Regions from separate parts of the Mesorhizobium sp. M0208 genome, predicted to be linked through region 1. Evidence: predicted binding sites of a transcription regulator. Region 1 holds the regulator's gene; the other holds the start of a gene.

What was found. Region 1 encodes PhoB, which activates phosphate uptake and scavenging genes when phosphate is short. Its sites were predicted from a motif close to TGTCATNNANCTGTCAT; they were not measured.
Region 2: ugpB (sn-glycerol-3-phosphate ABC transporter substrate-binding protein UgpB) is a predicted target of PhoB. The motif match lies at 2,434-2,450, and genes of this name have one in related genera.

What each region holds. Positions count from the first base shown of each region.
Region 1 is NZ_JAMYSP010000003.1:252,384-267,399, forward strand. It holds gene NKJ17_RS05070 (DUF2865 domain-containing protein) at 1-894, shown strand, start outside; gene NKJ17_RS05075 (hypothetical protein) at 979-1,332, opposite strand; gene pstS (phosphate ABC transporter substrate-binding protein PstS) at 1,986-3,044, shown strand; gene pstC (phosphate ABC transporter permease subunit PstC) at 3,104-4,093, shown strand; gene pstA (phosphate ABC transporter permease PstA) at 4,097-4,948, shown strand; gene pstB (phosphate ABC transporter ATP-binding protein PstB) at 4,945-5,748, shown strand; gene phoU (phosphate signaling complex protein PhoU) at 5,781-6,488, shown strand; gene phoB (phosphate regulon transcriptional regulator PhoB) at 6,505-7,194, shown strand; gene NKJ17_RS05110 (ROK family protein) at 7,204-8,448, opposite strand; gene xylF (D-xylose ABC transporter substrate-binding protein) at 8,733-9,773, shown strand; gene NKJ17_RS05120 (sugar ABC transporter permease) at 9,916-11,280, shown strand; gene NKJ17_RS05125 (ATP-binding cassette domain-containing protein) at 11,296-12,096, shown strand; gene NKJ17_RS05130 (CHASE domain-containing protein) at 12,226-13,848, shown strand; gene NKJ17_RS05135 (YMGG-like glycine zipper-containing protein) at 13,946-14,191, opposite strand; partial or broken gene NKJ17_RS05140 (hypothetical protein) at 14,274-14,480, opposite strand; gene NKJ17_RS05145 (hypothetical protein) at 14,536-14,706, opposite strand; gene NKJ17_RS05150 (sensor histidine kinase) at 14,837-15,016, opposite strand, start outside.
Region 2 is NZ_JAMYSP010000039.1:31,053-46,068, reverse strand. It holds gene NKJ17_RS27985 (bifunctional diguanylate cyclase/phosphodiesterase) at 1-2,220, opposite strand, end outside; gene ugpB (sn-glycerol-3-phosphate ABC transporter substrate-binding protein UgpB) at 2,513-3,823, shown strand; gene ugpA (sn-glycerol-3-phosphate ABC transporter permease UgpA) at 3,905-4,789, shown strand; gene ugpE (sn-glycerol-3-phosphate ABC transporter permease UgpE) at 4,798-5,646, shown strand; gene ugpC (sn-glycerol-3-phosphate ABC transporter ATP-binding protein UgpC) at 5,654-6,721, shown strand; gene NKJ17_RS27960 (ABC transporter ATP-binding protein) at 6,744-7,826, opposite strand; gene NKJ17_RS27955 (ABC transporter permease) at 7,823-9,406, opposite strand; gene NKJ17_RS27950 (iron ABC transporter substrate-binding protein) at 9,572-10,579, opposite strand; gene NKJ17_RS27945 (sigma-70 family RNA polymerase sigma factor) at 10,781-11,323, shown strand; gene NKJ17_RS27940 (NrsF family protein) at 11,326-11,964, shown strand; gene NKJ17_RS27935 (3-hydroxybutyryl-CoA dehydrogenase) at 11,974-12,852, opposite strand; gene NKJ17_RS27930 (electron transfer flavoprotein subunit alpha/FixB family protein) at 12,967-13,896, opposite strand; gene NKJ17_RS27925 (electron transfer flavoprotein subunit beta/FixA family protein) at 13,915-14,664, opposite strand; gene NKJ17_RS27920 (rhomboid family intramembrane serine protease) at 14,871-15,016, opposite strand, start outside.

The sequences.
Region 1 (15,016 bases):
GCGGATAGCTGCGGTGCTATCAGGAGCCAATTGTTTTCGGCGGGGCGCAGCGGCGGGACCAGCCCCGAGCTTGCCCGACTGCGCCGGCAACTCGCCGCGCTTCAAAAGCTGGAGAGACAACGCCGATGCACGGCAAAAACGGCCGGCTTCTTCTTCAACCCCTGCGCCGACCTGGTCGCCAGCAAGGCGGAGGTGCAACGCCAGATCGCCAGACTGTCGAATTCGGGCAGGGACACGTCCGGATTGAAGGCCAGGTTTGTCGCGCTGGGCTGCGCCGCCCCCGCTGCCAAGAAACAGCCGGCGCAGCAGCGCACAGCACCCAAACCCCAGTTCGCAGGCACAATAATGGGCGGCAATCGGATGCTGTTTTGCGTTCGCTTGTCGGACGGATATTTCTTCCCCGCGCCAAAATCGCAGTTCGCCAAGAGCGACGATCTGAAGGAAACGGTCGATCAGTGCCGCTATATCTGCGACGATGCCGGCGTCGACCTCTACACGCTGAGCGACGCCACTCGCGAGACTGAAGAGATGGTCGCGCTCCAGTCGGGAAAACCCTATGTGGAGCTACCTGCCGCGTTCCGGTACCGCGACGACGCGAACTTCAAGGCCTGCGACGTCAAGCGCTATTATCGGCGCGTCGCCGAACTCAGGGCACGAACCGTGACACCGGCCAACATGACCAACGCCATCATTCCCTTGCCGACGGCAAAGCCGGATTTTGGCATCGTCGCGGAAATTCCTGAATCCGGGATCGAAACCGCCGGTGCCGTTCCCGCAGAGGCAAAAACGCCTGTTGCCGAGGTGCAAGGCGCCGCCCAGCATCAGCCGATCGAAACGGCGATCGGCGCGCGGCCGGTGAGAGTGGTCGGGCCGGCCTTTTTCCCGGCGGACTGATTCAGGCGGGCGATGTTCCGAGACGGCGAACTTTTGACCGGATAGCCGCTTCGAGGCGTAGGGCCGTCGACCGACGTCGGCTGGTTATTCGCAGACCATGCGGGCACGTTTGCCGGGCTCGCTGACGTTCCTGCAAGTTAGCGCCTTCGTCGGCTCCGGCGACAGCACGGGTGGGTTGTTGGTGGCCCTCCTCCGTGGCGCTGCAACGGAAGCTGCATTCCTGCGCATCGCCGGCCTTTTCGTCGTTTGCGGCGCCACTGGAAAGACGTCGGTCTCCAGTTGCGACTGTTCGGCTTGCGCCTGCGGCGAAGGCCGGTCCCAGAACCGGCGAACATCGAGCGGCTTGGGAATGATCACGGTGCCGTCATAGCTGCGAGCGCAGCCGCTTCCCAGAGGCAGCGCCAGGCACAGGAAGACAGGCAGAATCCGTCGAGACATCAGCAATACCCCTGCAAGCTTATAACGCCGCTTCGGCCTAACCGACAACCGGCGGAATAGGGCGAAGGGAGTAGATACCGTGAAGTAGAAGTCGTCGCGCTTCCCGTCGAAGGCCTTGCTCGAAGATCGAGCGCCGAGTCGGGCGCGAATGGGGATCCAGCGCGAGTTAGAAACTTGCGATTCGTCAACGCTTCCAGCGTAAGGCCATGGTGCGATCGCACCATACCAAAGCCGCGCTCAGTGGCGACAATGGGATGTTCGAAGTTCCGCTCCTCCAGTTACGGGCGGGAGCAGCGACCGCCGGCAAGAAACAGGGTCAGATTTACCCCAACGGACCTGTTTCGGCGATGGCGCGGCCATGACACGTTCTGGCTGCATGCAACGCGCTCCCGTCCGGTTTTTTTCTTTTAAAGCCGGTGGCTGCGATCGCCGAGCCGACGATGCCGGCCGGAAATCACGCAAGCTGCTGATTCCAGCGGCAAACCGCGGCCCATGCCGACAAAGCCCGCGGCCGCTCCTTCTTAACCCGGCTGGACGACGTTACCGGAGCGACATGAAACTGTCATGCGACTGTAATAATCGGGGGCTATTGGCCTCAGCGGGCGCCGGAGGAATGGCGCCGAGAGACCATATTCCGAACAGGAGCAGGCCACATGAGACATTTCATCCGCTCGGCGGCCGTTGCGATTGCAATGGCGGCGACGACCACCCTCACCCTGTCCGCCGCGCTCGCCGCGGACATCTCCGGCGCCGGCGCCACCTTCCCCTACCCGATCTATGCGAAGTGGGCCGACACCTACAAGAAAGACACCGGCGTTGGCCTCAACTACCAGTCGATCGGTTCCGGCGGCGGCATCAAGCAGATCAAGGCCAAGACCGTTACCTTCGGCGCTTCGGATGCGCCGCTCAAGGGCGACGAGCTTGAAGCGTCCGGACTGGCTCAGTTCCCGATGGTGATGGGCGGCATCGTTCCGGTCGTCAACCTCGAAGGCCTCAAGCCGGGCGAGTTGGTTCTCGACGGCCCGACGCTGGCCGACATCTTCCTCGGCAAGATCACGAGCTGGGATGACGAGGCGATCAAGAAGCTCAATCCCGACGTCAAGCTGCCTTCGCAGGCGATCGCGGTCGTTCACCGTTCCGATGGTTCGGGCACGACGTTCAACTTCACATACTACCTCGGCGACGTCAGCGCGGACTGGAAAGAAAAGGTCGGCGTCGACAAGGCCGTGGAATGGCCGGTCGGCATCGGCGCCAAAGGCAATGAGGGCGTTGCCAACAACGTCTCCCAGACCGGCGGCGCGATCGGTTATGTCGAATACGCCTACGCCAAGCAGAACAAGCTCACCCACACCGACATGATCAACAAGGACGGCAAGAAGGTCGAGCCCACCGCAGCCGCGTTCTCGGCGGCAGCGGCCAATGCCGACTGGAGCTCGCAGCCGGGCTATGGGGTGATCCTCGCCAATGAGCCGGGCGCCGAGTCCTGGCCGATGACGGCGGCGACGTGGATCCTCCTGTATAAGAAGCCGGACGACGCGGCGGCCACCGCCGAAGCGCTCAAATTCTTCGCCTGGGCGTATGACAAGGGCGACGAGATGGCCGGCGAGCTGGACTACGTTCCGATGCCCGACAAGGTGGTTGAGAGCGTCAAGGCCATGTGGGCCAAGGAAGTCGTCGGCGATGATGGCAAGCCGCTCTACTCGGCTATGTAATCTCCTCCAGGGAGGGCGTCGACGGCGCCCTCCCTGTTGCCTTTAATCGCGAGGACCCAATGACCATCGCTTCCGATGCCATGCCATCATCTGCAGCAGCCCGGGCCAGGGACGCTACGGTGCGGCGCTTCGCGCTCACAGATGCCATATTTCGCGGACTCACCCGCGCTTCCGCAATCCTTGTGCTGGTCATCCTCGGCGGTGTCGCGATCTCGCTGTTTGCCGGCTCATGGCAGGCGCTGTCGTCCTTCGGCTTTTCTTTCCTGACGACTGAGAGCTGGAATCCGGTCACGGAAAAATTTGGCGCACTGGCGCCGATCTACGGCACCCTGGTGACGGCGGCCATCGCCATCCTGATCGCGGTTCCGATCGGCATCGGCATTGCGATCTTTCTCACCGAGCTCTGCCCGCGCCCGCTCAGGCGCCCGATCGGCATAGCGGTCGAGCTATTGGCCGGCATTCCCTCGATCATCTATGGTATCTGGGGCCTGTTCGTGTTCGCGCCATTCCTGCAGACGACGATACAGCCCTTCATCATCAACATCTTCCACGGCGTGCCGGGACTATCCAGCCTTTTCGCCGGCCCTCCTTACGGCATCGGCCTTCTGACCTCGGCGCTGATCCTCGCCATAATGGTGTTGCCCTTCATCACCTCGATCACCAAGGATGTCTTCGATACGGTGCCGGCGGTGCTGAAGGAATCGGCCTACGGCATCGGTTGCACGACCTGGGAAGTGACCCGGCGCGTGGTCATTCCCTATACCCGCATCGGCATCATGGGCGGCGTCATGCTTGGCCTCGGCCGGGCACTCGGCGAAACCATGGCGGTGACTTTCGTCATCGGCAACGCGCATCGCATCAGTGCCTCCCTGTTCGCACCGGGCACGACGATCTCGGCGACCATCGCCAATGAATTTACCGAGGCCGACGGCGACCTCTACACCTCCTCGCTGGTCGCGCTCGGCCTGATCCTGTTCGTCATCACCTTCCTGATCCTTGCCGCCGCCCGCTATATGCTGATGCGGATCGACGCCCGTACGGGAGCCTGACCGATGTCGACATCCTCATCGCTCCACAGCCGCCGCAAAGCCAGGAATTCGGTGATGATGGCGCTTTGCGTCGTCGCCGCCGGCATCGGACTTGCCTGGCTGGCGCTCATTCTCGGTGCGTTGGTCTATAAGGGCACAGCCGGGCTTTCGTTCGCGGTCTTCACCGAGATGACGCCACCACCGGGCGAAGCCGGCGGCCTGCTCAATGCCATCGCGGGCAGCCTGCTGATGACGATCATCGCCGTTGTCGTCGGCACGCCGATCGGCGTGCTGGCGGGAACCTACATGGCCGAGTATGGACGCTTTTCGCGCATCACCACCGTCGTCCGCTTCATCAACGACATCCTGTTGTCGGCGCCGTCGATCATCATCGGCTTGTTCGTCTATGAATTGATGGTGCGGCCAATGGGACATTTCTCGGCCATTGCCGGCGCCGTGGCGCTTGCCATCCTGGTCATTCCGGTGGTCGTGCGCACCACTGAAGACATGCTCAACCTGGTGCCGAACGCGTTGCGTGAAGCCGGTGCCGCGATCGGCGCGCCACGCTGGGTGGTGATCCGTTCGGTCGCCTACCGCGCCGCATTGTCCGGCATCGTCACCGGCATATTGCTGGCGATAGCACGCATTTCCGGCGAGACGGCGCCGCTGCTTTTCACCGCGCTCAACAACCAGTTCTGGAGCAGCAATATCAACGCGCCGATGGCCAGCCTGCCGGTGACCATCTTCCAGTTCGCTCTCAGCCCTTACGAGGAATGGCAGCAACTGGCGTGGACCGGCGCACTCATAATCACCCTGACGGTTCTGGGCTTGAGCATCCTCGCCCGCAGCCTTACCGGACGCAGAGAGGACAGATGACACAGATGTTGTCCCCAGACATGACGATGACCGAAACGGTCGCCAAGAAGACCAAGATCGAGGTCAAGAACCTCAACTTCTACTACGGCCAGAGCAAGGCGCTTAAGGACATCAGCCTGTCGCTGCCCGAGCGCAGCGTCACGGCCTTCATCGGCCCTTCGGGTTGCGGGAAATCGACGCTGCTGCGCGTCTTCAACCGCATCTACGAGCTCTACCCGAAACAGACCGCCGAGGGCCAGGTGCTGCTTGACGGCAAGAACATTCTCGACCGGTCGCAGGATCTCAACCTCCTCAGGACAAAGATCGGCATGGTATTCCAGAAGCCGACGCCGTTCCCGATGTCGATCTATGAGAACATCGCCTTCGGCGTCAGGCTCTACGAGAATCTCGGCAAGTCCGAGATGGACGGCCGCGTCGAGCAAGCGTTGAAGCGGGCCGCGCTGTGGAGCGAGGTCAAGGACAAGCTAAACGCCAGCGGCTTGAGCCTGTCCGGCGGCCAGCAGCAGCGGCTCTGCATTGCCCGCACCGTGGCAGTGAAGCCGGAAGTCATCCTGCTCGACGAACCGGCTTCGGCCCTCGACCCGCTGTCGACGGCCAAGATCGAGGAACTGATCGACGAGTTGCAAGCCGACTACACGATCGTCATCGTCACCCACAACATGCAGCAAGCGGCGCGCGTGTCGCGCCAGACCGCCTTCATGTATCTGGGTGAACTGGTCGAGTTCGACCGGACCGAGAAGATATTCACGTCGCCCCGCGAGAAGCGCACGCAGGACTACATCACTGGCCGCTTCGGCTGAGCCGTTCCGATCATGCATATGAGGACAGGACCATGGGCGAACACACAGTCGCTTCTTTCGACGAGGATCTCGAGCAGATCAGCAAGCTGATCCGCGACATGGCCGACCTCGCCGGTTCGATGGTCGGCGGGGCGACCAAGGCCCTGTTGAATTCCGATAACGTGCTGGCGCAACGCGTCGTCTCCGACGACGCCATCATGGATGCGCGTCAACGCGAACTGGACGATCGCGCCATCACCCTGATCGCCAAGCGCCAGCCAATGGCTCACGATCTGCGCCATGTCGTCGGAGCGATCCGCATGGCCGGCGACCTCGAACGCATCGGCGACCTTGCCAAGAATATCGCCAAGCGTGTGAGCGCGGTCGGCCTCAGCGCCACGCCGCGCGACCTATCGCATTCCATCGATGCGATGGCGCAGCTAGTGCTCATCCAGGTGCAGGGCGTCATCGAGGAGTATGCTGCAGGCGATGCGGCCGCCTTGGCCAAGCTGCGCGCCGCCGACGAGCGTATCGACGTCAAATACACGTCCGTGTTCCGCGAGCTGTTAACCTACATGATGGAAGATCCGCGCAACATCACTGCTTGCACGCATCTGCTGTTCTGCGCCAAGAATCTCGAGCGGATCGGCGACCATGTCACCAACATCGCCGAAAATGCGTATTATGTGCTGACCGGCGAACAATTGCCGGTCAATCGTCCGAAGCAGGACGAAACGACAATGTCCGCGCCGGTGACATGATGGGGGTGCCCAGCCGATGATCGCACCACGCATAATGGTGGTGGAGGACGAGGAGCCGTTGGGCGTGCTGCTCCGCTACAATCTCGAATCCGAAGGCTACCAGGTCGAGGTGGTGACACGCGGCGACGAAGCCGAGATCCGTTTGCAGGAGAATGTGCCCGACCTTCTGGTGCTCGACTGGATGATACCGGCGGTTTCCGGCATCGAGCTCTGCCGCCGGTTGCGCGTGCGCCCCGAAACCGAGCGGCTGCCGATCATCATGCTGACCGCGCGCGGCGAGGAGAGCGATCGGGTGCGCGGTCTTTCGACCGGCGCCGACGACTATCTCGTCAAACCGTTTTCGACGCCGGAATTCATGGCCAGGGTCAAGGCGCTGCTGCGGCGCGCCAAGCCGGAAGTGCTGTCCAGCGTGCTGAAGGTCGGCGACATCGTGCTCGATCGCGAATCGCACAGGGTCTATCGCAAGAAGAGCGAAATCAGGCTCGGGCCGACCGAATTCCGGTTGCTCGAGTTCATGATGCGGCATCCGGGCCGCGTCTTCTCGCGTAGCCAGTTGCTCGATAATGTCTGGGGCGAGACGATCTACATCGACGAACGCACCGTCGACGTCCATGTCGGGCGGCTGCGTAAAGCCGTCAATAACGGCCGCATGCCGGATGTCATCCGCACCATCCGCGGTGCCGGCTATGCGATCAGGGAAGATTGACCCGCCTGGTCAGGCGACGTTCTTTCTGACGCCGGGCCTCATTTGCGCGCCCGGCGCGAAAATCTCCTGGTCGACGAAGCTTAACGCCCGCATCGCGCAGCCTTCGCGGATCAGCGGCAATTCGTTCGGCTCGGTATCGAAGGAGATCGAGCCCGAGTGCTGGCCGCCGGCGGTCTGGGCGATGGCCTTGCGCAAGGCCGGCTCGATCAGATCGAAGGCGGCGGCACTGGCGCCGACCATCGCGACCGGTGCCGGATCGATCAGCGCGAACAGCGAGCCGAGACCGAAACCCAGCGCTTCGCCGGCCTTGCGGTAGGCCTCGCGTTCCGGCCCATCCTTCTCGCGCGCGCGGGCGGCCAGCGCGCGCATGTCGGCGTCGCTGACGTCGGCGATAGGTTCGCTGTCTTCGCTCATCTGCCTGGCGTTGCGCCAGATGGCATAGTTGCCGGCATAGGCTTCGATGCAGCCGCGCCGCCCGCAACGGCAGAGCGCTCCGCCCGGACGATGGATCATGTGGCCAAATTCGCCGCCCGAGGAATGCGTCCCGGTGAACAGTTCGCCCTTCAGCACAAGCCCCATACCGATGCCATGCGAAAGCAGGATGGCGATGAAGTCGTCGCGATAGCGATCCGGATCGCGCCAGCGCAAAGCCACCGCCATCATATTGCAGTCGTTCTCCACCGTGGCCGGGATACCGAATTCGTCTTCCAGCATGTCGGCAAAGGCGATGTCGGTCTGCGGCGTGATCGGCGACCACAGCATGGCGCGTGCAGGGGAGTCGGTAATGCCCTGAATCGCCAGGGCGATGCGGGCGACACTGCGGGCGTCAAGGTCTGGGTCCTCGAGCCGGCGCCGGACGATGGCCATGCATTCGCGGATCAGCTCGTCGCGCGGCATGGTCAGCGTGTCCAGCCGGCGCTGTTCCTCGGCGACCACCTGTCCCGCATAGTCGATAATGGCGGCCGACAGGAAATTCAGTGACAACACCACGGTCAGCACCGCCGCCGCTTCCGGGTTGAGGGCGAGGCCGACCTGCGGACGACCGCGTTTCAACGAAACGGCCTCACTTGCCTTGCTCTCGGCGAGGATGCCTTCCCGTATCAGGTCGGAGGAGATCGCCGATATGGTTGAATGACTGAGGCCGGTGGTGGCTGCGATCTCCGTACGCGACGGCTGGCCGGCCCGGCGCACCGCCGAGATCACCATCGCCCGGTTGCGCCGGCGCAAATCGTCGTGGCGGATTCCGACCGACATCGTTTTGCTTTCCTCCCGGTTGCCGCGGCCGCTCATGAACCGGAAGCCGTCGGTAATGTCCGACAAATAGTGTCGGATGCGGCAAATAGTGTCAGATGCAGGTGGCGCTGTCATCGTTTATTCCGACGCTCGAAAAAACTCGCACAGTCATCAAAATCCATCACAATCGATGTTGACAGCAGCCGGAGATCGGGCCAGTATTTTTTCGAGGCTCGAAAAAATTAGAGCTTCTAAGCTGGTCGTTGAGCAATTGGTCACGCCGTACGCGGCGCAGGGAGGATATGATGAAGAAATTCACGACCGCCATTCTGGCGGGTGTCGCCATGACGCTGGCGCTGGCGTCGGTGGCGCAGGCGAAAGACAAGGTCATCGGCGTTTCCTGGTCGAACTTCCAGGAAGAGCGCTGGAAGACCGACGAGGCCGCAATGAAGGCGGCCATCGAGGCCGCCGGCGACAAGTATATTTCCGCCGACGCACAGTCCAACCCCGGCAAGCAGCTCACCGACGTCGAGAGCCTGATCTCGCAGGGTGCCAATGCGCTGATCATCCTGGCACAGGATGCCTCGGCCATCGGGCCGGCCGTGCAGAAGGCACTGGACGAAGGCATCCCGGTCGTCGGCTATGACCGGCTGATCGAGAACAAGGACGTGTTCTATCTGACCTTCGACAACAAGGAAGTCGGCCGCATGCAGGCCCGCGAAGTCTTCAAGGTGAAGCCGGAAGGCAACTACGTCTTCATCAAGGGTTCGGGTTCCGATCCGAATGCCGATTTCCTGTTTGCCGGTTCGATGGAGGTGCTGAAGGAGGCCATCGACAGCGGCAAGATCAAGAATGTCGGCGAGGCCTATACGGACGGCTGGCTGCCGGCCAACGCTCAGAAGAACATGGAACAGTTCCTGACCGCCAACGACAACAAGGTCGATGCCGTGGTCGCGGCCAATGACGGCACCGCCGGTGGCGTCGTCGCCGCGCTGACGGCGCAAGGGCTGGCCGGATCGGTTCCGGTCTCGGGCCAGGACGGCGACCACGCCGCACTGAACCGCATCGCGCTTGGCACACAGACCGTGTCGGTGTGGAAGGACGCGCGCGAGCTCGGCAAGAACGCCGCCGAGATCGCCTCGCAGCTTGCCGACGGCAAGCAGATGACCGACATTGCCGGCGTGAAGGATTTCACCACGCCCGGCGGCAACACGGTCAAGTCGCTGTTCCTGACTCCGGTCGCCATCACCAAGGATAACCTCAACGTCGTCATCGACGCCGGCTGGATCAAGAAAGAAGAGGTCTGCGCCGGCGTGGCGGCTGGCACTGTTGCGGTCTGCAACTGAGCCGACGTTTCCGAGAAGTCCGAACGCCGCGGCCGCTCGCCGCGGCGTTTTTTCAAAAAGAATTGTTTTTCCGCTTCCGGCGGATAACTTCTAGGCTGCTTCCGGCATCCGCGGCAGACGGCAACCCGGCGGGAGAAACATGATGACCGACACGACTTCCAACACGCCGGTCGACAGCACGGCAGACCGGGCGCGGGAATCCGAGCTCGGCATCGTTGCCCGGTTTCTCAAGGCAACCGAGATCGACACCCGCATGCTCGGCATGGTCGGCGCGCTGTTGGTCATCTGGGTCGGCCTGCATGTCGTTTCCAGCGTACGGCTCGGCGTCAATCCGTTCGACTTCGACAGCCGGACCTTCCTGACGCCACGCAATCTCTGGAACCTCTCGGTGCAGACTTCCGCCGTGGCCATAATGGCCGCCGGAATGGTGCTGGTTATCGTCATGCGCAATATCGACCTGTCGGTCGGTTCCGCCGAAGGCCTGATCGGCGTGGTCATGGGCTTTGCGCAGGTGCATTTCCTGGTGCGAATGATCGGTCTACAACTCGGCAACCCCTGGATCTGGATCCTGGCGCTGGCCATTGGCCTGGCGCTCGGCCTTCTGATCGGAGCGTTCCAGGGATACATCATCGCTTACCTCGAGGTGCCGGCCTTCATCGTGACGCTGGGCGGCCTTCTGGTCTGGCGGGGTGCCGCATGGTGGGTCGCCAGCGGTCAGACGATTGCGCCGCTTGATGCCACTTTCCAGCTGATGGGCGGTGGGCCGGCGGGTTCGATCGGCGCGCGATGGAGCTGGATCGTCGGAATTATCGCGTGCCTGGCGGTTGTGTTCATGCTGCTCAACGGACGGGTGCAGCGCAAGCGGTTCCGCTTTCCGTTGCGCCCGATCTGGGCCGAGACGTTCCTCGGTGTCCTCACCTGCGCTGTCATCATGGGCGCCATATGGCTCGCCAATTCCTATCCTTGGCCGGTCGGCATCGTGAACAGATACGCGGCGGCCAACAATATAACAGTTCCCGAAGGCGGGCTGTTCATCGCCCATGGCATCGCCATACCCGTGCTGATGGCTGTGGCCGTCGGGCTGATCATGACCTTCATCACCAAGCGTACCCGTTTCGGCCGCTATGTCTTCGCCATCGGCGGCAATCCGGAAGCCGCCAACCTTGCCGGTATCAACACGCGTTGGGTGACCATGAAGGTGTTCATGATCATGGGCGTGCTGGCGACGATCGCCGCGGCGATCTCGTCAGCCAGGCAGAACTCGTCGACCAATGCGCTGGGCACGCTAGACGAACTGCTGGTCATCGCCGCCGCGGTCATCGGCGGCACGTCACTTGCAGGCGGCTCCGGCACGGTGCTCGGCGCCATGCTCGGCGCACTTTTGATGCAGTCGCTGCAATCCGGCATGGTGCTGCTCGGCATCGATTCACCGCTGCAGAGCATCGTCGTCGGCGCCGTGCTGGTGCTCGCGGTCTGGCTCGATACCGTCTATCGCAAACGCGTTTAGGGAGGAGGAACGATCATGGCCGACAAGACCGCTCCCACGGGCACGCCGCTGATCGACATGCGCAACATCTCGATCGCCTTCGGCGGCATTCGCGCCGTCGACGATGCCTCGGTCGATCTTTTCCCGGGCGAGGTGATGGCTTTGCTCGGCCACAACGGTGCCGGCAAATCGACGTTGATAAAAATCCTGTCCGGCGCCTATAAGCGCGATGCGGGCCAGATTTTCGTCAACGGCGAGGAGGCTTCGATCTCCAACCCCCGCGACGCCAAGAAGTACGGCATCGAGACGATCTATCAGACGCTTGCGCTGGCCGACAATGTCGATGCGGCCGCCAACCTTTTTCTCGGCCGCGAGCTGATGACCGGCTGGGGTACGCTCGACGACGTCGCCATGGAGGCCGAGGCGCGTAAGGTGATGGGCAGGCTCAATCCGCGTTTCCAACGCTTCAAGGAGCCGGTGGTAAAGCTGTCGGGCGGCCAGCGGCAGTCGGTGGCGATCGCCCGCGCCATCCTGTTCAATGCTCGCATCCTGATCATGGACGAGCCGACGGCGGCACTTGGGCCGCAAGAGACGGCGCAGGTCGGCGAACTGGTCAAGCAGCTCAAGGCCGACGGCATCGGCATCTTCCTGATCAGCCATGATATTCACGACGTGTTCGAGCTTGCCGACCGTGTCTGCGTCATGAAGAACGGTCGGGTTGTCGGCACGGCGCGCACAACCGACGTCACCCAGGACGAAGTGCTCGGTATGATCATCCTCGGCAAGTGCCCACCCGGCGCCATTCCGGGGCCGGGCGCGCTGAAGATCGCCGCATGAACGAGAATTAGCCGGCTAATCACAAGCCGCCAAAATGTGCCAGTCGTCACCATGCTTTGGCCTGGGCATTGTGTTGGCGTCGGGACTTGCCCATAAAGATGCCGAACCGTCCACGGGACGTATCTGCAATTGAAGAAGCTGTTTCCGACCGTCGCTTTTATCGCCGTCGCGCTGATCAGCCTGACGATGGCGGGCTTTGCCTATTTTGCCACCCAGGAGGCGGCCCGCATTAAATTCGAGGCGACGGCGGACGACGCGCTTAACCGGATCGAAAGCCGCATCGACCTGGACCTGTCGCTGCTGCGCGCAACGCGAGCGCTGTTCGACGCGCGCAATGGCGGTATCTCGCAAGGCGAGTTCAAGGCTTTCTTCAACGCGCTCGACATCGACAATAATTTCGCCGGTCTGCGCGGCATCGGTTTCCTCCGCCTGGCGAAAACTGGCAACGAGGCGGCGGTCGAGCGCGACATCCTGCACGATCACGGCGCAAGCCACCCGATCTACCCCGACACGAACTTACCGTGGCGTACGCCCATCGTGCTGTTCGAACCGCTGGATCCGTCCAACAAATCCAGCATCGGCTACGACATGTTCACCGGGCCGGCGCGGCGCGAGGCGATCGAAAAGGCGATGGCCGACGACCAGCAGCACGCCAGCGGGCTCGTGCAGCTCGGCAAGGATACGGGTGCCGCGCAGACCTTTACCGGGTTCCTCGTCTTCGTCCGGCTCAATGTCGAAACCGCGCCGGACGCCGTGAACGCGACGAGATCCTCGACTGCCGGCCTCCTTTATGCGGCCTTCCGCGCCCGTGACCTGTTCCAGGCTGCGCTCAGTCGGGCACCATTGCTGCCGGTTAACACCGAGATCTATGACGGCACGGTGGACAGCGACAACCTGCTGTTCCAATCGGAAACGCCGCCTGTTTCGAGCCTCGGCGACAGGCTGCTGGTCACCCGCAAGATCACCGTCGCCGGCCGGCCGTGGGTCGTCCTGTTCAGGCCGACAAGTGCTTTCTCGCAACCTTCCTCGCGCGCCATCCCGGTGATGCTCGGATTGTTCGGACTGCTGCTTGCGGGCGCCATCGCGCTGGTGGCCCGCTATCAGGAGCGGGCCTATGAGGCGATCTCGCTGCTTCACGAAACGACCGAAAAGAGCCTGCTGGAAAAAGACCTGATGCTGCAGGAGATGAAGCATCGCATCAAGAACTCGATCACGCGGGTGCTGGCAATCGCGCGCCAGACAGCATCGCACACTACCGACGTCCAGGAATTCTCGGCTTCTTTCTCGGCCCGGCTGCAGGCGATGGCGGCTTCCCAGGACATGCTGACGCGCTCACGCTGGCAGAAAGCCGATCTCGGCGACCTGCTGCGCATCGAGCTAGGCCAGGTGTTCGGCAGTGAGCTTCCTGAAGGGCTGCTGTCGGGACCGCAGGTTCTTCTCGATGAAAAGACGACGCAGGCACTCGGCCTCGTCTTTCACGAACTGGCGACTAACGCGCTGAAGCATGGCGAAGCCGGCAATTCAGTCGGTGCGCTGAAGGTCGACTGGTCGCTCGAAGGCCGTAGCGGCGCCCGGACATTGGCCCTCAACTGGCGCGAGGCCGGTCAGAAGAAGCTCGCGACACCGGCAAAGAGCGGTTTTGGCACCAGACTGATCGATCTCAACATCACACGCGAATTGCGGGGCACAATCAGGCGCGATTTTCGCGAAGATGGTTTGAACGTGGAAATCAGGGTTCCGCTGCCGGCCTGAAACGCCTCTCGCGGGCCGCGTCGCAACAGCGCTTCAAAGGGCAAACGCGAAGACAGGTGGCCTGCCTCCGCGTTTGCTATTCGCCTGGAGCTCGAAACTAGTTGCAGCGAGCTGTGTAAATCCGGCCGTGACGATCTCTGTATTGGCAGTAGCCATTTTGCAGACGGCGAACCAGCAGACCGCCAATCGCACCAGCGCCAGCGCCGATCAAAGCGCCCTTGCCGCCGCCGACAGCGCCACCAATGAGCGCGCCGCCCACAGTGCCGATACCCACGTTCTCTTCCGTGGTGGTGCAGCCGCTGACCGCAACCACGGCAACCATGGCAATAATCATCTTCCGCATGAAGTCATCCTCACTTTTGTCCTCACTTTAATAAGCTCCAGCCGCCATTTAGCATGAAAGTACGGCCTTTGCCCGCACGATTTCATTGTTGATTAAGATAGTCTTTTTCGGGGCGTGCGCCGTTCGATGCTACCACGAACCCGGAAATCTCCAAGGACGCATCGAGCGTGCCGTCGGGACGCACGTTCCAGACCATCCTGTCATAGTCGTCCTCGAGCGCCGGATCGACGGCAAGGCATTTGGCGACGAGATGTTGGGCCTGGCCTTGCAGGTCGGTGACCGCGAATGGGCACGGCCAGTACTCGGGCAGTGGTTTCAAAGCGGTCAAGCAGAGGCGAGCTCGATCAGATCAGCTGGGACGCGGCGGTCAGGACGATCGCGACCATAAGCGCGACGGCGGCGAAGCGGAGGGGCGAAGCACGAGGCGCGGGCGCTGCGGACGCTTCAGGATCCTGAAAACCGCCCATCGAGACGCGAGCGGCCTGTTCCAGTCTGTTCAAGTCGGCAGCCGTCAAGGCCCATTCCTTTCATTTTGTGCCAAACTCAATCGATGGATCGACACGTCGGACAGGATCGGACTTTATGGTGAACAGTCGGTTAAAGTTGGCGATGCGCAGAAGCCTTCTCGCGGCGGCCGCCGCTCGTTCAATCCGTCTCGAAATTGCCGTGAGGAACGACAAGGCGGTATTCGAGGCGGTTCCCGGTGATCTCAAGTGTCGCCGTTCCATTCAACGATGTGGGTACGACGCGTTCAAGCGCGACGCTGCCAAAACGCTTCTCATTGCGCTGATTGTCGTTGGCTCCGATCACTTCGGCCCATGTCAG
Region 2 (15,016 bases), on a different contig from region 1:
GCCGAGACCGCGTCCAAGCCCCAGCACGGCGCGGACGATCGCCGCGAACTGGGCGTTCTTGTCGACCGATTTGATGAACGACCCGTCGATCTTGATCTTGTCGAAGGGAAAGGCGCTAAGGTTGGACAGCGAAGAGTAGCCGGTGCCAAAATCGTCCATCGCTACATGCACGCCAAGCGCCTTGACCTGCCTCAAGGCCGCCAGCGCGCGGGGCATATCCTTCACCAGGGCTGTTTCGGTGATCTCCAGTTCCAGCCAGCCGGGTGCCAGGCCGGACCTCGCCAGTGCATCATGCACCTTGCGGCTGAAGTTCGGATTGTGAAGCTGCACGGCGGAGACGTTGACGGCGACCATCAGCGGATTTGTCCAGCGAGCAGCATCGTTACAAGCCGTCGTCAGCACCCAGTCGCCGATCTGGGCGATCGCGCCACTGTCCTCGGCCACGGGGATGAAAACAGCCGGAGAAATATCACCCCGCTCAGGGTGCTGCCACCGGACCAGGGCTTCGAAGCCGATCATCCTGCCGCCGCGGATTTCCTTCTGAGGCTGGTAGACGAGGTGGAACTCCTTGCGGGCGATGGCCTGGCGCAATTCATGCTCCATCACGCGCTTGTCGCGGGCCGCGGTGCCCATGGCTATCTCGAAAAACCGGTAAGTGTCCCTGCCTTCGGTTTTGGCGCGATGGAGTGCCGTGTCGGCATGGCTGATCAGGCCGGCCTGGTCTTCGGCATCCAGCGGAAAGAAGGCGATGCCGATGCTGGCCGAGACGAGGCCGGAGCCGACCGAAACCCTGTTTTCCTCGCGGATCGCCGCCAGCAAGTCCTCGGCTATCCGGCCTGCGGCCAAGGGGTCGGGGAGGTTCGGAGCTATGATGGCAAATTCGTCACCGCCGAGACGCGCGAGCATCTGTCCGTTGCGCGGGATGCCGGAGATGCAGTGCGCGAGCTTCTGCAGCATCGCGTCACCGGCGCTGTGGCCGTAGAGGTCGTTGACTTGCTTGAACCGGTCGAGGTCAAGCAGCAGGAGCGCCAGATATCCATCCTTGCCGCCACGATCCATCGAGGCGACTTCTGCTTCCAGCCGGGAAGAAAAGCTCCGCCGATTGGCAAGCCCGGTAAGCGGATCGAAATGCGCGAGGCGGAGAATCTCTTCTTCTGCCTTCTTGCGCTCACGGATGTCGCGAACGGCAAGCACCGTATGAGGCCTGCCGCAGTAGGTGATCTTCCTGGCGATCAGCTCGACAGGAATTCTCGCGCCGTCGCTGCCCCTTAATTTCGCTTCCTGCGCCTGTTCGCCGAAGCCGGACATAGCGGCTGCGCTCTGTCCGTCGAAAAGCTCGCCGAGTTGCATCGTGTTCAGGGTGGCTGTCGCTGTTCCGGTCAGCTTCGCCATACTGTCATTGGCGCTGACGATGCGGGTGCCATCGCAAACGATCAGACCTTCCACCGCCGCATTGGCGAGATCGTGCATGCGCTCGGCCTCGAGCTTCTGGTGGCGAAAGCGCAGATCGATCCACAGCGCGGCACCTGACAGCACAAGGATTACAAGGCTGGCGACCGCTGCGGCAAAGGCCTGGGAAATGGGCTCGATGGAATGTTCGGATATTTCAATCGAGGAATCCGGAATGATCGACACCGCGGCCATCGCGATGAAATGCAAGCTGCAAATGGCCAGCGTCAAAAGCGCGGCGCCGCCGAGAGTCGCGACTGCTGACGGGCGGCGCAAAACGACCAGGAGTGCCAGTGCCGCAAGGGTCACGCCGGCCAGAAGCGACATCGCGACAAGGAGCAGGTTCCATACGACCCGGCCTTCGACCTCGAAAGCCGCCATGCCGATGTAGTGCATCGTCGCGATGGCGCCGCCCAGAATGGCACCACCGACGAGGAAATGGTCGATGCCGCGGCGCAAGGTGGCGACCCACATCCCAAGCGCGGTCAGGATGACGGCGGCGGCAAGCGAAAAGGCGGATAATCCCGGATTGTATGCGTTCGGTATTCCCGGCGTAAACGCGGTCATGGCGATGAAATGCGTCGCCCATATGCCGAACCCGGTCGAGGCCGCGGCGATCATCAGCCAGACAAGCCGGTTTCGCTCGGTCGATCGGCCGACATGCTTAAGGAGATTAACTGCTGAGAAACAAGAAATTCCACAGACGAGTGCGGCGAGCGCAACCAGTCTCAGGTCGTGCTGATTTACGATACAATTATAGACCGTCAGCATCCTGGTTCACTCGGTCAAAACTAACAGGGGAGGTGTGACGGATTAGCTCTTGGAGATTTTAACGAATAGTTAACCCGTAGGCCATGAGGCGGGTCTTTTCGGGGGAAAACCGATGCCGCTGCGCCGAAAAGGCGGTGATGTCGTTTCTGACGCCCGGTTTCGGTAGCGAGTGCACTTTAGGAAGGAATGGTGTTCATTGATCGGCAACAAAACCGTTGTCCGATTGTCATCAGCGCCACATATTGGCTTTGCGGAGGTGCCCCTTTCGCCAATGACAAACGGGAGATGAAACATGAAGTTCTTCGGCTTTGCGGCCGGTATCGCCGCCACCGTGACCCTGCTTTCCACCACCTCCGCCTTCGCCGTCACGCAGATCAGCTGGTGGCACGCCATGACCGGCGCCAACGCCGAGGTCGTCGCCAAGATCTCCAAGGATTTCAACGCCAGCCAGAGCGAATATGAGCTCGTTCCGGTGTTCAAGGGCACCTATCCGGAGACGCTGAATGCCGGCATCGCTGCCTTTCGTGCCGGGCAAGCGCCCGATATCCTCCAGGTGTTCGACGTCGGCACCGGCGTGATGATGGCGGCCGAGGGTGCGATAAAGCCGGTGGCCGATGTGATGACCGGCGCCGGGATGACTTTCGACAAGAGCCAGTATCTGCCCGGCATCGTCGGCTATTATTCCAAGCCGGACGGCACCATGCTGTCCTTCCCCTACAACTCCTCCTCGCCGATCCTCTACTACAACAAGGACATCTTCCAGAAGGCAGGCCTCGACGTGAACAATCCGCCCAAGACCTGGAACGAGGTTTGGGAAGCCGCCAAGAAGATCAAAACGAGCGGCGCCGCCTCTTGCGGCTATACCTCGACCTGGCTGACCTGGATCCATCTGGAGAATTTCGCGGCGTGGAATGACGTGCCTTGGGCGACCCAGCAGAATGGCCTGGCCGGCGGCGACGTCGAACTCAAGATCAATGCGCCGATTTTCGTCAACCACTTCCAGGCGCTCGCCGACCTGGCCAAGGACGGCACGTTCAAATATGGCGGACGCACCTCCGAAGCCAAGCAGATATTCCTCGCCGGCGAATGCGGCATCTTCACCGAATCGTCGGGCGGCCTCGGCGATATCGTCAAGTCCGGCATGAATTATGGCATCGGCCAGCTTCCCTACGACAGTGACGCCAAGGGTGCCCCGCAGAACACAACGCCGGGCGGTGCCAGCCTATGGGTGTTCGGCAACAAGTCGGACGAGGAATACAAGGGCGTTGCCGCCTTCTTTGCCTATCTGTCCAAGACTGATGTGCAGGAATACCTGCACCAGAAGTCGGGATACCTGCCTGTGACGCTCGCCGCGTACGAGGCGACCAAGAAATCAGGCTTCTATGAAAAGAACCCCGGCCGCGAGACACCCATCCTGCAGATGATCGGCAAGCCGCCGACCGACAATTCGAAGGGCGTGCGCCTGCCGAATCTGCCGCAGGTGCGCGATATCCAGAACGAGGAGCTGGAGAAGATGCTGGCCGGCCAGCAAACCGCCCAGCAGGCCCTCGACAATGCGGTCGCGCGCGGCGACGCCGCAATCAAGGAAGCCCTGGACAACTAACGAGATCGTCTCGGTCAGTCGGTTGGAATATCGCCCACGCGCGCGCGTGTGGGCGATGCCTGGATAGCGAGGGAAATCAGCCTGTCTCCACGCGTCGTCTTTCCCAACAATATCCTGCCCTACCTGCTGGTGGCGCCACAGCTCGCCATAACCCTGGTTTTCTTCTACTGGCCGGCCGGTCAGGCGCTTTACCAGTCGATGCTCAGGCAAGACCCGTTCGGGCTGAAGAGCAGGTTCGTCTGGTTTGCCAATTTCCGGAAGGTGCTGGCCGATCCGGCCTATCTCAACTCGATCAAGGTCACGGTGGTGTTCTCGCTTGCGACCGCGATCGTTGCCATGGTTGCGGCCCTGCTGCTCGCGGTTATGGCCGAGAAGGCCATGCGCGGCAAAGGCCTCTACCGCACACTGTTGATATGGCCTTATGCCGTGGCGCCGGCGATTGCCGGCATGCTGTGGCTGTTTCTGTTCAACCCTTCGATAGGCTCGTTGGCCTATTTGCTGAGAAGCCTCGGCATCGCATGGGACCCACTGCTCAACGGCACCCACGCCATGATCCTGCTGGTGTCGGCGGCTGCCTGGAAGCAGATCAGCTACAATTTCCTGTTCTTCGTCGCCGGCCTGCAGGCGGTGCCGAAAACGCTGATCGAAGCGGCGGCCATGGACGGCGCCGGCGAAACCAAGCGCTTCTGGACCATCGTCTTCCCGCTGCTTGCGCCGACAACCTTTTTCCTGCTGGTCGTCAACACCGTCTATGCCCTGTTCGACACGTTCGGCATCGTTCATGCCGTCACCGGCGGCGGGCCGGGCAAGACGACCGAGACGCTGGTCTACAAGGTCTACAATGACGGCTTTGTCAATCTGATCCTGGGCGACTCGGCGGCGCAGTCGGTCATTTTGATGGCTATCGTCATCGCGCTCACAGCGATCCAGTTCCGCTATGTGGAACGCAAAGTCCACTACGGCTGAGGGCAGCGATGATCGGCCAGTCCCCGCTCCGCACCTTCATCGCCCATGCCGTGCTCATCCTCGGCATATTGATCGTGGCTTTTCCGATCTACTACACCTTCGTTGCCTCGACGCACACGCTGCAAACGATCCTCAGGCCGCCGCTGCCGCTCTTGCCGGGCGGCCAGCTATGGAACAACTACAGTGAGGCGCTGTTCGGCGGCATCGGCCGTATCGGCGGGGTCAGCGTCGGCAGGCTGCTCCTCAACACCACGATCATGGCGCTCGGCGTTGCGGTCGGAAAGATCTTCATCTCGATCCTGTCGGCCTACGCGATCGTGTTCTTTCGCTTTCCGCTGCGCATGACCTTCTTCTGGCTGATCTTCATCACCTTGATGCTTCCAGTCGAGGTGCGCATCCTGCCGACCTACAAGGTGATGGTCGATCTCGGCATGATCGACACCTATGCCGGCCTGATCGTCCCGCTGATCGCCTCAGCCACCGCAACGCTGCTGTTTCGCCAGTTCTTCATGACCATACCGGGCGAATTGGTCGAGGCGGCGCGTGTCGACGGTGCCGGGCCATGGCGCTTCTTCTTCGATATCCTCCTGCCGCTGTCGCGGACAAACATCGCCGCGCTGTTCGTGATCCTCTTTATCTATGGCTGGACGCAGTATCTTTGGCCGCTGCTCGTCACCAACAGCAACGACATGAACACCATCGTCATCGCGCTGAGAAAGATGGTTTCGTTCGCCGACGCCGACACCCAATGGCACCTCGTGATGGTCACGGCAATGCTGGCCATCGTGCCACCGATCCTCGTCGTGGTGATGATGCAACGCTGGTTCGTGCGCGGCCTGGTCGAATCCGAAAAGTGAGACTCTGATGGCGACCGTCGATCTGAAGGACGTGAAGAAGGTCTATCCCAGCGGCGTCGAAGCCGTGAAGGGCGTCTCCATCGCCATTCCCGACAAGGAGCTTTGCGTGCTGGTCGGGCCGTCAGGTTGCGGTAAGTCCACGCTGCTGAGGATGATCGCCGGGTTGGAGACCATTTCGGCCGGTACAGTCGCCATCGACGGCAAGGTGGTCAACGCCATCGGCCCGACCGAGCGCGACATCGCCATGGTGTTCCAGAATTACGCGCTCTACCCACATATGAAGGTCTATGACAACATGGCCTATGGCCTGCGCAACCGCGGCACGCCGAAGGACGAGATCGATAGCAGGGTACGCTCGACGGCCAAGGTGCTGGAGCTTTCGGCGCTGCTCGACCGGCGCCCGCGCGAGCTTTCAGGCGGTCAGCGCCAGCGCGTCGCCATGGGTCGCGCCATCGTGCGCAACCCGAAGGTCTTCCTGTTCGACGAACCACTGTCCAACCTCGATGCGAAATTGCGCGGGCAGATGCGCATCGAGATCAAGAATCTGCAGCGCTCGCTTGGCGTCACCTCGGTTTATGTCACGCACGACCAGCTTGAGGCGATGACGCTGGCCGACATCCTCGTCGTCATGAACGCCGGACTGGTCGAGCAGACCGGCGCTCCGCTTGATGTGTACGAGAAACCGGCTTCGACCTTCGTCGCTTCGTTCATAGGCGCACCGCCGATGAATCTGCTGGCGCTCACAGGGGCCTCCCCAAGCTCGGTATTGGCCGACGGTACGGTGATTGGCTTGGCGCCTCGACAGGGCAAGGTGGTGACACTAGGCTTTCGTCCGGAGGACGCCGATATCACCTTCGCGGCAGAGGCGCCGGCCGGCGCGCTCGCGCTGCCTGCGACAGTGGAAGCGGTCGAACCGGTCGGTGCCGAAAGCTTTCTCCATTGCGTGGCAGCCGGCAGCCGCATCGTGGTGCGCGTCTCAGGCCGCGCCAACGCCAAGCCAGGTGACCGATTGCGCGTCGTGGCCAGGTCCGAAACGCTGCATTGGTTCGATCAGGCGGGCAAACGGGTCGATTGAAATCGGCCTTGCGCAAAACCGTTCAGGCAAACACATGCGCCTTGCCCGACACGGTCAGCCGCACGATCTCGCCGACCGCCGGCGCGTCCATGCCCGGCTTGCGCAGGATCAATGGCGTGTTGCCGATGGCGGCCGCGTCGGGCGGATCGGGACTGTTCAAGAGACGCACGGCGATGGTGCACATCGAGCCGGCGAACTCGGATTCCGTGACCTCGCCGAACAGCATGTCCGGCGTGCCCGACATGCCTTCACGCGAGGTTCGTTTCAGCAGCACCTGCTCGGGCCGCAGCATGATGCGGGCAATGTCGCGCCGCTCGGTGCTGTCGACGGCGATGCGGCCGAGCGGCGAGGTAGCGAAGCCATCGGCGATCCTGGCCGGCAAGACGATGGCGTCGCCGAGGAACTCGGCGATCATCCTGTCCTTCGGCCTGAAATAGAGCTCGCGCGGCGTGCCGATCTGCGAGAATTTGCCGTCGCGCATCACCGCGACCTGGCTGGCGAATGACAGCGCCTCGGCCTGATCATGGGTGACCAGGATGGTGGTGATGCCGGCGGTTTCAAGGAGCTCGGCCACGGCCTTGCGCATCGAGGCGCGCAGGCCGGTGTCGAGCGCCGAGAACGGCTCGTCGAGCAGCATCAGCCGCGGCTTCATGGCCATGGCGCGGGCGAGCGCGACGCGCTGCTGCTGGCCGCCGGAGAGTTCGTGCGGACGGCGCTTCAGGATACCTTTGTCCAGCCCGACGACATAGGCGAGCTCGGCGATGCGCTCGCTGCGCTTTTCCTCGTGACGCCCCATGCCGAAGCCGATATTGGCGGCGATGCTCAGATGCGGGAACAGAGCGCCGTCCTGCGCCACCAGCCCGATGCCGCGGCGATGCGCCGGCACGGCCGTGTCGCCATCGGCCAGCATCTCGCCATCGAGCACGATGCGGCCCTGGTCCGGCGCCTCGAAGCCGGCGATCAGCCGCAGCAACGTGGTCTTGCCGCAACCGGATGGCCCGACAATTGCCGTACGGCTGCCGCTGGCCACGCTGAGGTCGACGCCGGCAAGTGCTGCGACGGGGCCGTAGTGCTTGTGGATGCCGCTCAGCTCGAGAAAGCTCATCGCCCGGCCATCCGCTTCGACTGGACGTAGAGCAGCCAGGTCAAAGGCAGCGACATCGCCACCATGATCAGGGCATAAGGCGCCGCCGACGCATAGTCGATCTCGCCGCTATAGGACCAGAACGCCATGGCCAGCGTGCGGGTGCCGTTGGGCGCCAGCATTTGGGTTGCGGTCAATTCGTTCATGATACCAAGGGCAACCAACGCCATGCCGGCTGCGGCGCCCGGCGCCGACAGGCGGATGGTCGTCGACCACAGCGCCTTGAGCGGCGACCGGCCGAGGCTGGAGGCGGCGCGTTCGAGCTCGACTGGCGCCTGTGCTATCGACGCCCTGAGGCTAATCAGGGCGCGCGGCAGGAACATCAGCGCATAGGCGACCAGGATGGTGAACAGGGTCTGGTAGAGCGGCATGGCGACACGCACGGCGATGGTGACCAGCGCCAGGGCGATGACAACGCCGGGCAACGCGCCGACGATATAGTTGCAGCCCTCCAGGACGCGTTGCAGCCGCCCCGGTGCGCGGATCGAAATCCACGCCATCGGCATTGCCGCGACGGTGGCGAGCAGCGCCCCGGCAATCGCCAGGAACAGCGTTTGGCCAAGCGCCAGGCCGATCTCGTCGAGCCGCCAGACATCGGCGCCGCCGGCCATGAGCCAGCGGCCGATGGTGGCGAACGGCACGCCGAGCGCCAGTAGCGTGGTAATGGCAGGCAGCAGCAGGCAAGGAATGGTGGCGCGCCCAAGGCTCGTGCGCTGCTGCTGGCGCGCGGCACCCGAACCGACGCGGGCATAGCGCTCTTCGCCGCGCACCAGCACCTCCAGCCCGAGCAGCACAAGGCAGCAGGTCACCAGCACGCCGGCCAGCATGTTGGCGGCGGGACCGTTGAAGGTCGACTGAAACTGGTCGACGATCGCGGTGGTGAAGGTGTCGAAGCGGATGAAGACATAGAGCCCGTATTCGGCCAGGAGGTGCAGGCCGACCAGCAGCGAGCCGCCGCAAATGGCGAGTCGGAGCTGCGGCAGCACGACACGCCGAAACACGCGCCATGGGCCAAGCCCGAGGGCCGCTGCTGCATCTTCGAGAGCGGGATCGAGCCGGCGCAAAGCTGCCGCTATCGGCAGATAGAGGAACGGGAAATAAGCGATGACGGATACAAGCACGCCGGCCCACAGGCCGTGCAGTCTGGGCGCCATGGTGATCCAGGCGTAACTGTGGACGAAGGCGGGAATGGCGAGCGGCGCCACCGACAACCAGGCCCATAGGCGGGCCCCCGGCAGATCGCTGCGCTCGGTGAGCCAGGCCAGCGCCACCGACAGCACGATCGAAATCGGCACGGTCAGCACCACCAGCAGACTGGTGTTGACCAGAAGTTCGCCGACGCGCGGCCTGAACACCAGCGCCACCACTGTTTCCCAGCCAGTCTGCACCGCCACCCAGACGATGAAGGCAAGTGGCAGCAGCGCGAAAAGCGAGACAAAGACGGCAGCCAGCGCAATCCATGAGACCGACCAACGACGTGCCCGCACGGCCGTGGTATCGGCTGGCAAGCCTGAAGGTGCGAGATCGATCGCCGACTGCATCAGATCAGACGTTGTGCCGTTTCCGCCCGAAGGCGGAAACAATCGTCGGCGAATGCGGCGAGCAGCTTGTGGTCATGGACAAATGCCATCTTGAAAACAGAGCGCTCCCGCGGAAAGCGAATTCCACAGGAGCGCAGTCGGTTGCCCTTTTAGGACGAACGCCGGCTAAAGCAAGCCGGCCGCCGTCATCAGGTCGGTCACCTTCTTCGAGTTCAGCGTCGTCGGGTCGACTTTCGGCGCCTGCAGATCGGCTAGCGGCACCAGCTTCGGATTGGACTCGGCGCCCTTGCCGACTGCGTATTCGAACGAATCGCCTGTCTTCAGTACGTCCTGGCCGCCCTTGCCGGTGACCCATTTCAGGAAAGCCTGCGCTTCCTTCGGGTGCTTGCTCGACGCCAGCACGCCACCGCCGGAAACCGAGACGAAAGCGCCGGGATCCTGGTGCTTGAAATAGTGCAGCTCGACGTTCTTGCTGTTCTCGCCGGTCTTGGCCTGATCGCCGTAATAGTAATAGTGATAGATCACGCCGCCTTCGACCTCGCCGGCATTGACCGCCTTCATCACCGTGCTGTTGCCCTTATAGGCGGTAAAATTCTCCTTCATCGCCTTTAGCCATTCGGCCGTCGCTGCCTCACCCTTGAGCTGCAGAAACGCGCTGACGATCGCCTGGAAATCGGCGCCGGAGGGCGAAGCGGCCCAACGGCCCTTCCAGCTCGGATCGGCGAGATCGAGAAGCGATTTGGGCAGCTGGTCGGCGGCCAGCTTGGTCTTGTTGTAGGCAAAGACCGTGCTGCGCGCCGCGACGCCGACCCATTTGCCGCTCGCCGGCTGGTACTCCTGCGGAACCTGGGCCAGCGTCTCGGTGTCGACCGGTGCGAACAGGCCGGCCGCCTCGACTAATGCCATGGCCGGCGAATTCTCCGTCAGGAATACATCGGCGGGCGAAGCGGTGCCTTCCGCAACGATCTGATTGGAGAAATCGCTGTCGCCGCCATTGCGGACGGTAACCTTGATGCCGGTTTCCTTGGTGAATCCCTCCGCCCAGGCCTTGGTCAGGTTTTCGTGCTGGGCGTTGTAGACGACGATGCCCTCGTCCTCTGCTATTGCCGGGCCGGCGATCAGGCTGATTGCAAGTGCTGTCGCACCGGCAAGGGCGGAAAGAGCGTATTTCATGGCGTCGTCCTCGATTTCGATGGTCGTTGGCTTGGCACGCTGCACCTACCAATACATGACTAGCGCAGTCAACATTGCTGGCCCACTCAATTGCTCAAAAGGGCAAACTTTCGTGATGCTCAGCTAATTTGCCTTGGACATTATTTCGCCGGCCCCGTAACAAATCAGCGCCGAGACGCGAATATCGGGGAGTGAACTCTTGTGAGCGGCAAGGACGAAGCCGAGCTTTCACGGCTGCTGCGGGCCGCGATCGCTGGAGACGAAAGGGCCTATGCCGACTTTCTGCACCGGATCGCCGCGCTCGTTCGTGGCTTTGCCCGGCGCAAGATCGTGCAGGGTGGGGTGGATCCCGAGGATGTCGTGCAGGAAACCTTGCTGGCCATTCATGTGAAACGACACACCTGGCGCCATAATGCGCCGGTGCTGCCTTGGGTCTATGCAATAGCCCGCTTCAAGCTGATCGACGCATTCCGGCGGCGCGGCCGGCGGATCGAGGTCGAGATCGACGAAATCGCCGAGACCTTTGCCGAGCCGGAATCGGAGACGGTGAGCGAGCGCGACGTCAACCGGGCGCTCGACAGCCTGTCGCCGGCACAGCGTTCCGTCGTCTCGGCCGTATCGGTCGAAGGCCGTTCGATCGGCGAGACGGCGGCCAAATTCGGCATCAGCGAGACGGCGGTGCGGGTGTCACTGCACCGCGGGCTTGCCGCCATTGCCAAACGGTTCGGGGCGGGGCGGGAATAAAAATGAGGACTGAAGATCTCATCAAGGCGCTCGACGCCGATGCCCGCAGCAAGGCGCTGCCGCTGGGCGCCGCCTGGTGGCTTGCCGCCGGTTCGGCCATGGTGATCGCGGCGGCGATTTTCTGGCTGACGATCGGCCCGCGCCCCGACATTGCGATCGCCATGCACACGATGCGGTTCCTGTCCAAATTCGTCTTCACGATCGCTCTTTCGGTCAGCGCCTTTGCCCTGGTGCATGCGCTGTCGACGCCCGGTGCATCGACCCGCCGAGCGGCAAGCTGGATGATCGCCGCCCCGCTGCTGGTGATTGTGGCCGTGATTCTCGAACTCTTCGCCGTGCCTGCGTCCGACTGGGGCACACGCCTGGTCGGCACGAACCTGGTCATCTGCCTGACCTTCATTCCGTTGATCGGGATCGGCCCGCTTGCCGTCTTTCTCGCGGTCCTGCGCCATGGCGCGCCGACAAGGCCGGTGCTTGCCGGTGCGGCCGCGGGCCTGCTTGCCGGCGGGCTGGCGGCGACCTTCTATGCGGCGCATTGCTTCGACGATTCGCCGCTTTTCGTCGCCACCTGGTACACGATTGCGGTCGCCATCCTTGCCGTGCTCGGGGCGCTCGGCGGACGACTTTTTGTGCGCTGGTAGCGATAAGAATCAGCGTGTCGGAACGGGATGCTCGCCGCGATAGTCGTAAAAGCCGCGCCCGGTCTTGCGTCCGAGCCAGCCGGCCTCGACATATTTGACCAGCAGCGGGCAGGGGCGGTATTTCGAATCCGACAGTCCGTCATGCAGCACCTGCATGATCGACAGGCAGGTATCGAGCCCGATGAAATCGGCAAGCTGCAGCGGCCCCATCGGATGGTTGGCGCCGAGCTTCATGGCGGTATCGATGGCGTCGACCGAGCCGACACCTTCATAGAGCGTGTAGATCGCCTCGTTGATCATCGGCAGCAGGATGCGGTTGACGATGAAGGCCGGGAAATCCTCCGAGACGGTGATCGTCTTGTCGAGCTGCTTCACATAGGTTTTTGCCGCCTCGAAGGTCTGGTCCTCGGTGGCGATGCCGCGCACCAGTTCGACCAGCTTCATCACCGGAACCGGATTCATGAAATGTATGCCGATGAAGCGTTCCGGCCGGTCGGTCTGCGAAGCCAGCCGTGTGATCGAGATCGATGATGTGTTCGTCGCCAGGATGGCCTCGGGGTTGAGCTGCGGGCAGAGCTGGGCATAAATCTTGCGCTTGACCGTCTCGTCCTCGGTCGCCGCTTCGATCACCAGATCGGCGCCCGCAAGGTCGGCCATGGCCGGCGCCGCCGAAATGCGCGCCATCGCTTCATTGCGCAGCGTTTCCTCGAGCTTGCCGGAGCCGACCTGACGGGCCATGTTGCCGCTGATCGTAGCGATGCCCTTTTCGATGCGGTCGGGCGAAATATCGTAAACCAGCACCTTATAGCCCGCCAGCGCCGACACATGGGCGATGCCGCCGCCCATCTGGCCCGCGCCGATGATGCCGATCGTCTCGATCTTGCTCATTACCCGATCCCGTCGAGGCCTTTGCGGCCCGTTTTTTGTGCAGTGCAAACTAAAAGGGCGGGGCGACTTCGTCTACCCCACCCCTCAGAATTTAATACGCTTTGGCAGAAGGCGTCAAAGCGCCTTTTGCAGTTCCGGCAGAATGACGAAAAGATCGCCGACGAGACCGTAGTCGGCGACCTGGAAGATCGGCGCCTCCTCGTCCTTGTTGATGGCAACGATCACCTTCGAATCCTTCATGCCAGCAAGGTGCTGGATGGCACCGGAGATGCCGACGGCAATATAAAGGTCGGGCGCTACCACCTTGCCGGTCTGGCCCACCTGCCAGTCGTTCGGCGCATAGCCGGCATCGACGGCGGCGCGAGATGCGCCAACCGCCGCACCGAGCTTGTCGGCGACCGGCAGGATGACCTCCTGGAACTTCTCGGAGGAGCCCAGCGCACGGCCACCCGAGATGATGATCTTGGCCGAGGTCAGCTCTGGACGGTCGGTCTCGGAGAGCTTGTTCTCGACAAAACTCGACAGGCCGGGATTGGCCGCCGCCTGAACCGTCTCGACCGGCGCGGAACCACCCTCGGGTGCTGCCTGGAAGGAAGCGGTGCGCACCGTGATAACCTTCTTAGCGTCACTCGACTGCACCGTCTGGATGGCGTTGCCGGCATAGATCGGCCGCTTGAAGGTGTCGGGCGACACGACTTCGATGATTTCCGATATCTGGGCGACATCGAGCAGCGCCGCCACGCGGGGCGCGACGTTCTTGCCCGACGAGGTCGCCGGCGCGATGATCGTCTCGTATGGCTCAGCAAGCGAAACGACTAGTGCCGCCAGCGGTTCGGCGAGACGCTCGGTCAGTTCGTCAGCGTCGGCGAGCAGCACCTTGGTAACGCCCTTGAGCTTGGCGGCTGCGTCCGCTGCCGGCTTGGCATCTTTGCCGGCAACTAGCACATGCACGTCCGAACCGATCTGCAGCGCCGCCGAAAGCGCCTTGGCGGTCTGGTCGGAAAGCGCAGCGTTGTCGTGTTCGGCAATCAGAAGAATTGTCATTTTTTATCCCTTCCTGGCCTACAGCACGCCGGCTTCGTTCTTCAGCTTGTCGACCAGTTCGGCGACGCTCTTGACCTTGACGCCCGCCTTGCGGCCGCCCGGCTCCTCGGTTTTGATCACCTTCAGCCGCGGCTTGACGTCGGCGCCGTAGTCGGCAGGGCTCTTCTCGTCGAGCGGCTTCTTCTTGGCCTTCATGATATTGGGCAGCGACGCGTAGCGTGGCTGGTTCAGGCGCAAATCGGCGGTGACGATTGCCGGCATCTTCAGTTCCAGCGTCTGCAGGCCGCCATCGACTTCGCGCGTCACCGTGGCCTTTTCACCGTCGAGCACGATCTTGGAGGCGAAGGTGCCCTGCGCCCAGCCGAGAAGTGCGGCCAGCATCTGGCCGGTTTGGTTGGAATCGTCGTCGATCGCCTGCTTGCCGAGAATGACAAGGCCGGGCTGTTCTGCCTCGACGACGCCCTTCAGCACCTTGGCGACGCCCAGCGGCTCAGTCTGCTCGTCGGTCTTGACCAGGATGGCGCGGTCGGCGCCCATGGCGAGCGCCGTGCGCAAGGTCTCCTGTGCCTGCTGCGGCCCGATCGACACGACGATGATCTCTTCGGCCTTACCAGCTTCCTTCAGCCGGATCGCCTCTTCCACCGCGATCTCGTCGAACGGGTTCATCGCCATCTTGACGTTGGCGAGTTCCACCGCCGAACCGTCCGCTTTCACCCGGACCTTGACGTTCGCATCCACAACCCGCTTCACGGGCACAAGGATCTTCATTTGCCTGTCACCTCTTTCACGATAGTCTCTCACGCGCGTCGGACGCGCTATAGCAGCGTGCACCTCTTCAGAGTTGTCGAAAGCCGACATTCCGGACGGAATTCTGGTCTTCGCCACGCCAGTAGGGTGGCGCTTGCGTAGTTGCGGCGACGCCGCGCGTCAATATCCGGGCGCACTCGGATCCTCGGCGAAGCACTCAAATCAGTTCAGTCCGGACCGGAAACGCTTCCCCGGCCCCAGCGCGGCGCCTGCTGCGCAGGTTGTGGTTCGCTTGGCGCCGGCTCTACGGCAACGGGCACATGGCCGGCGACCACCACAGTCTCTTCATCCGCAGCGGCGAGCAGCGGCACGC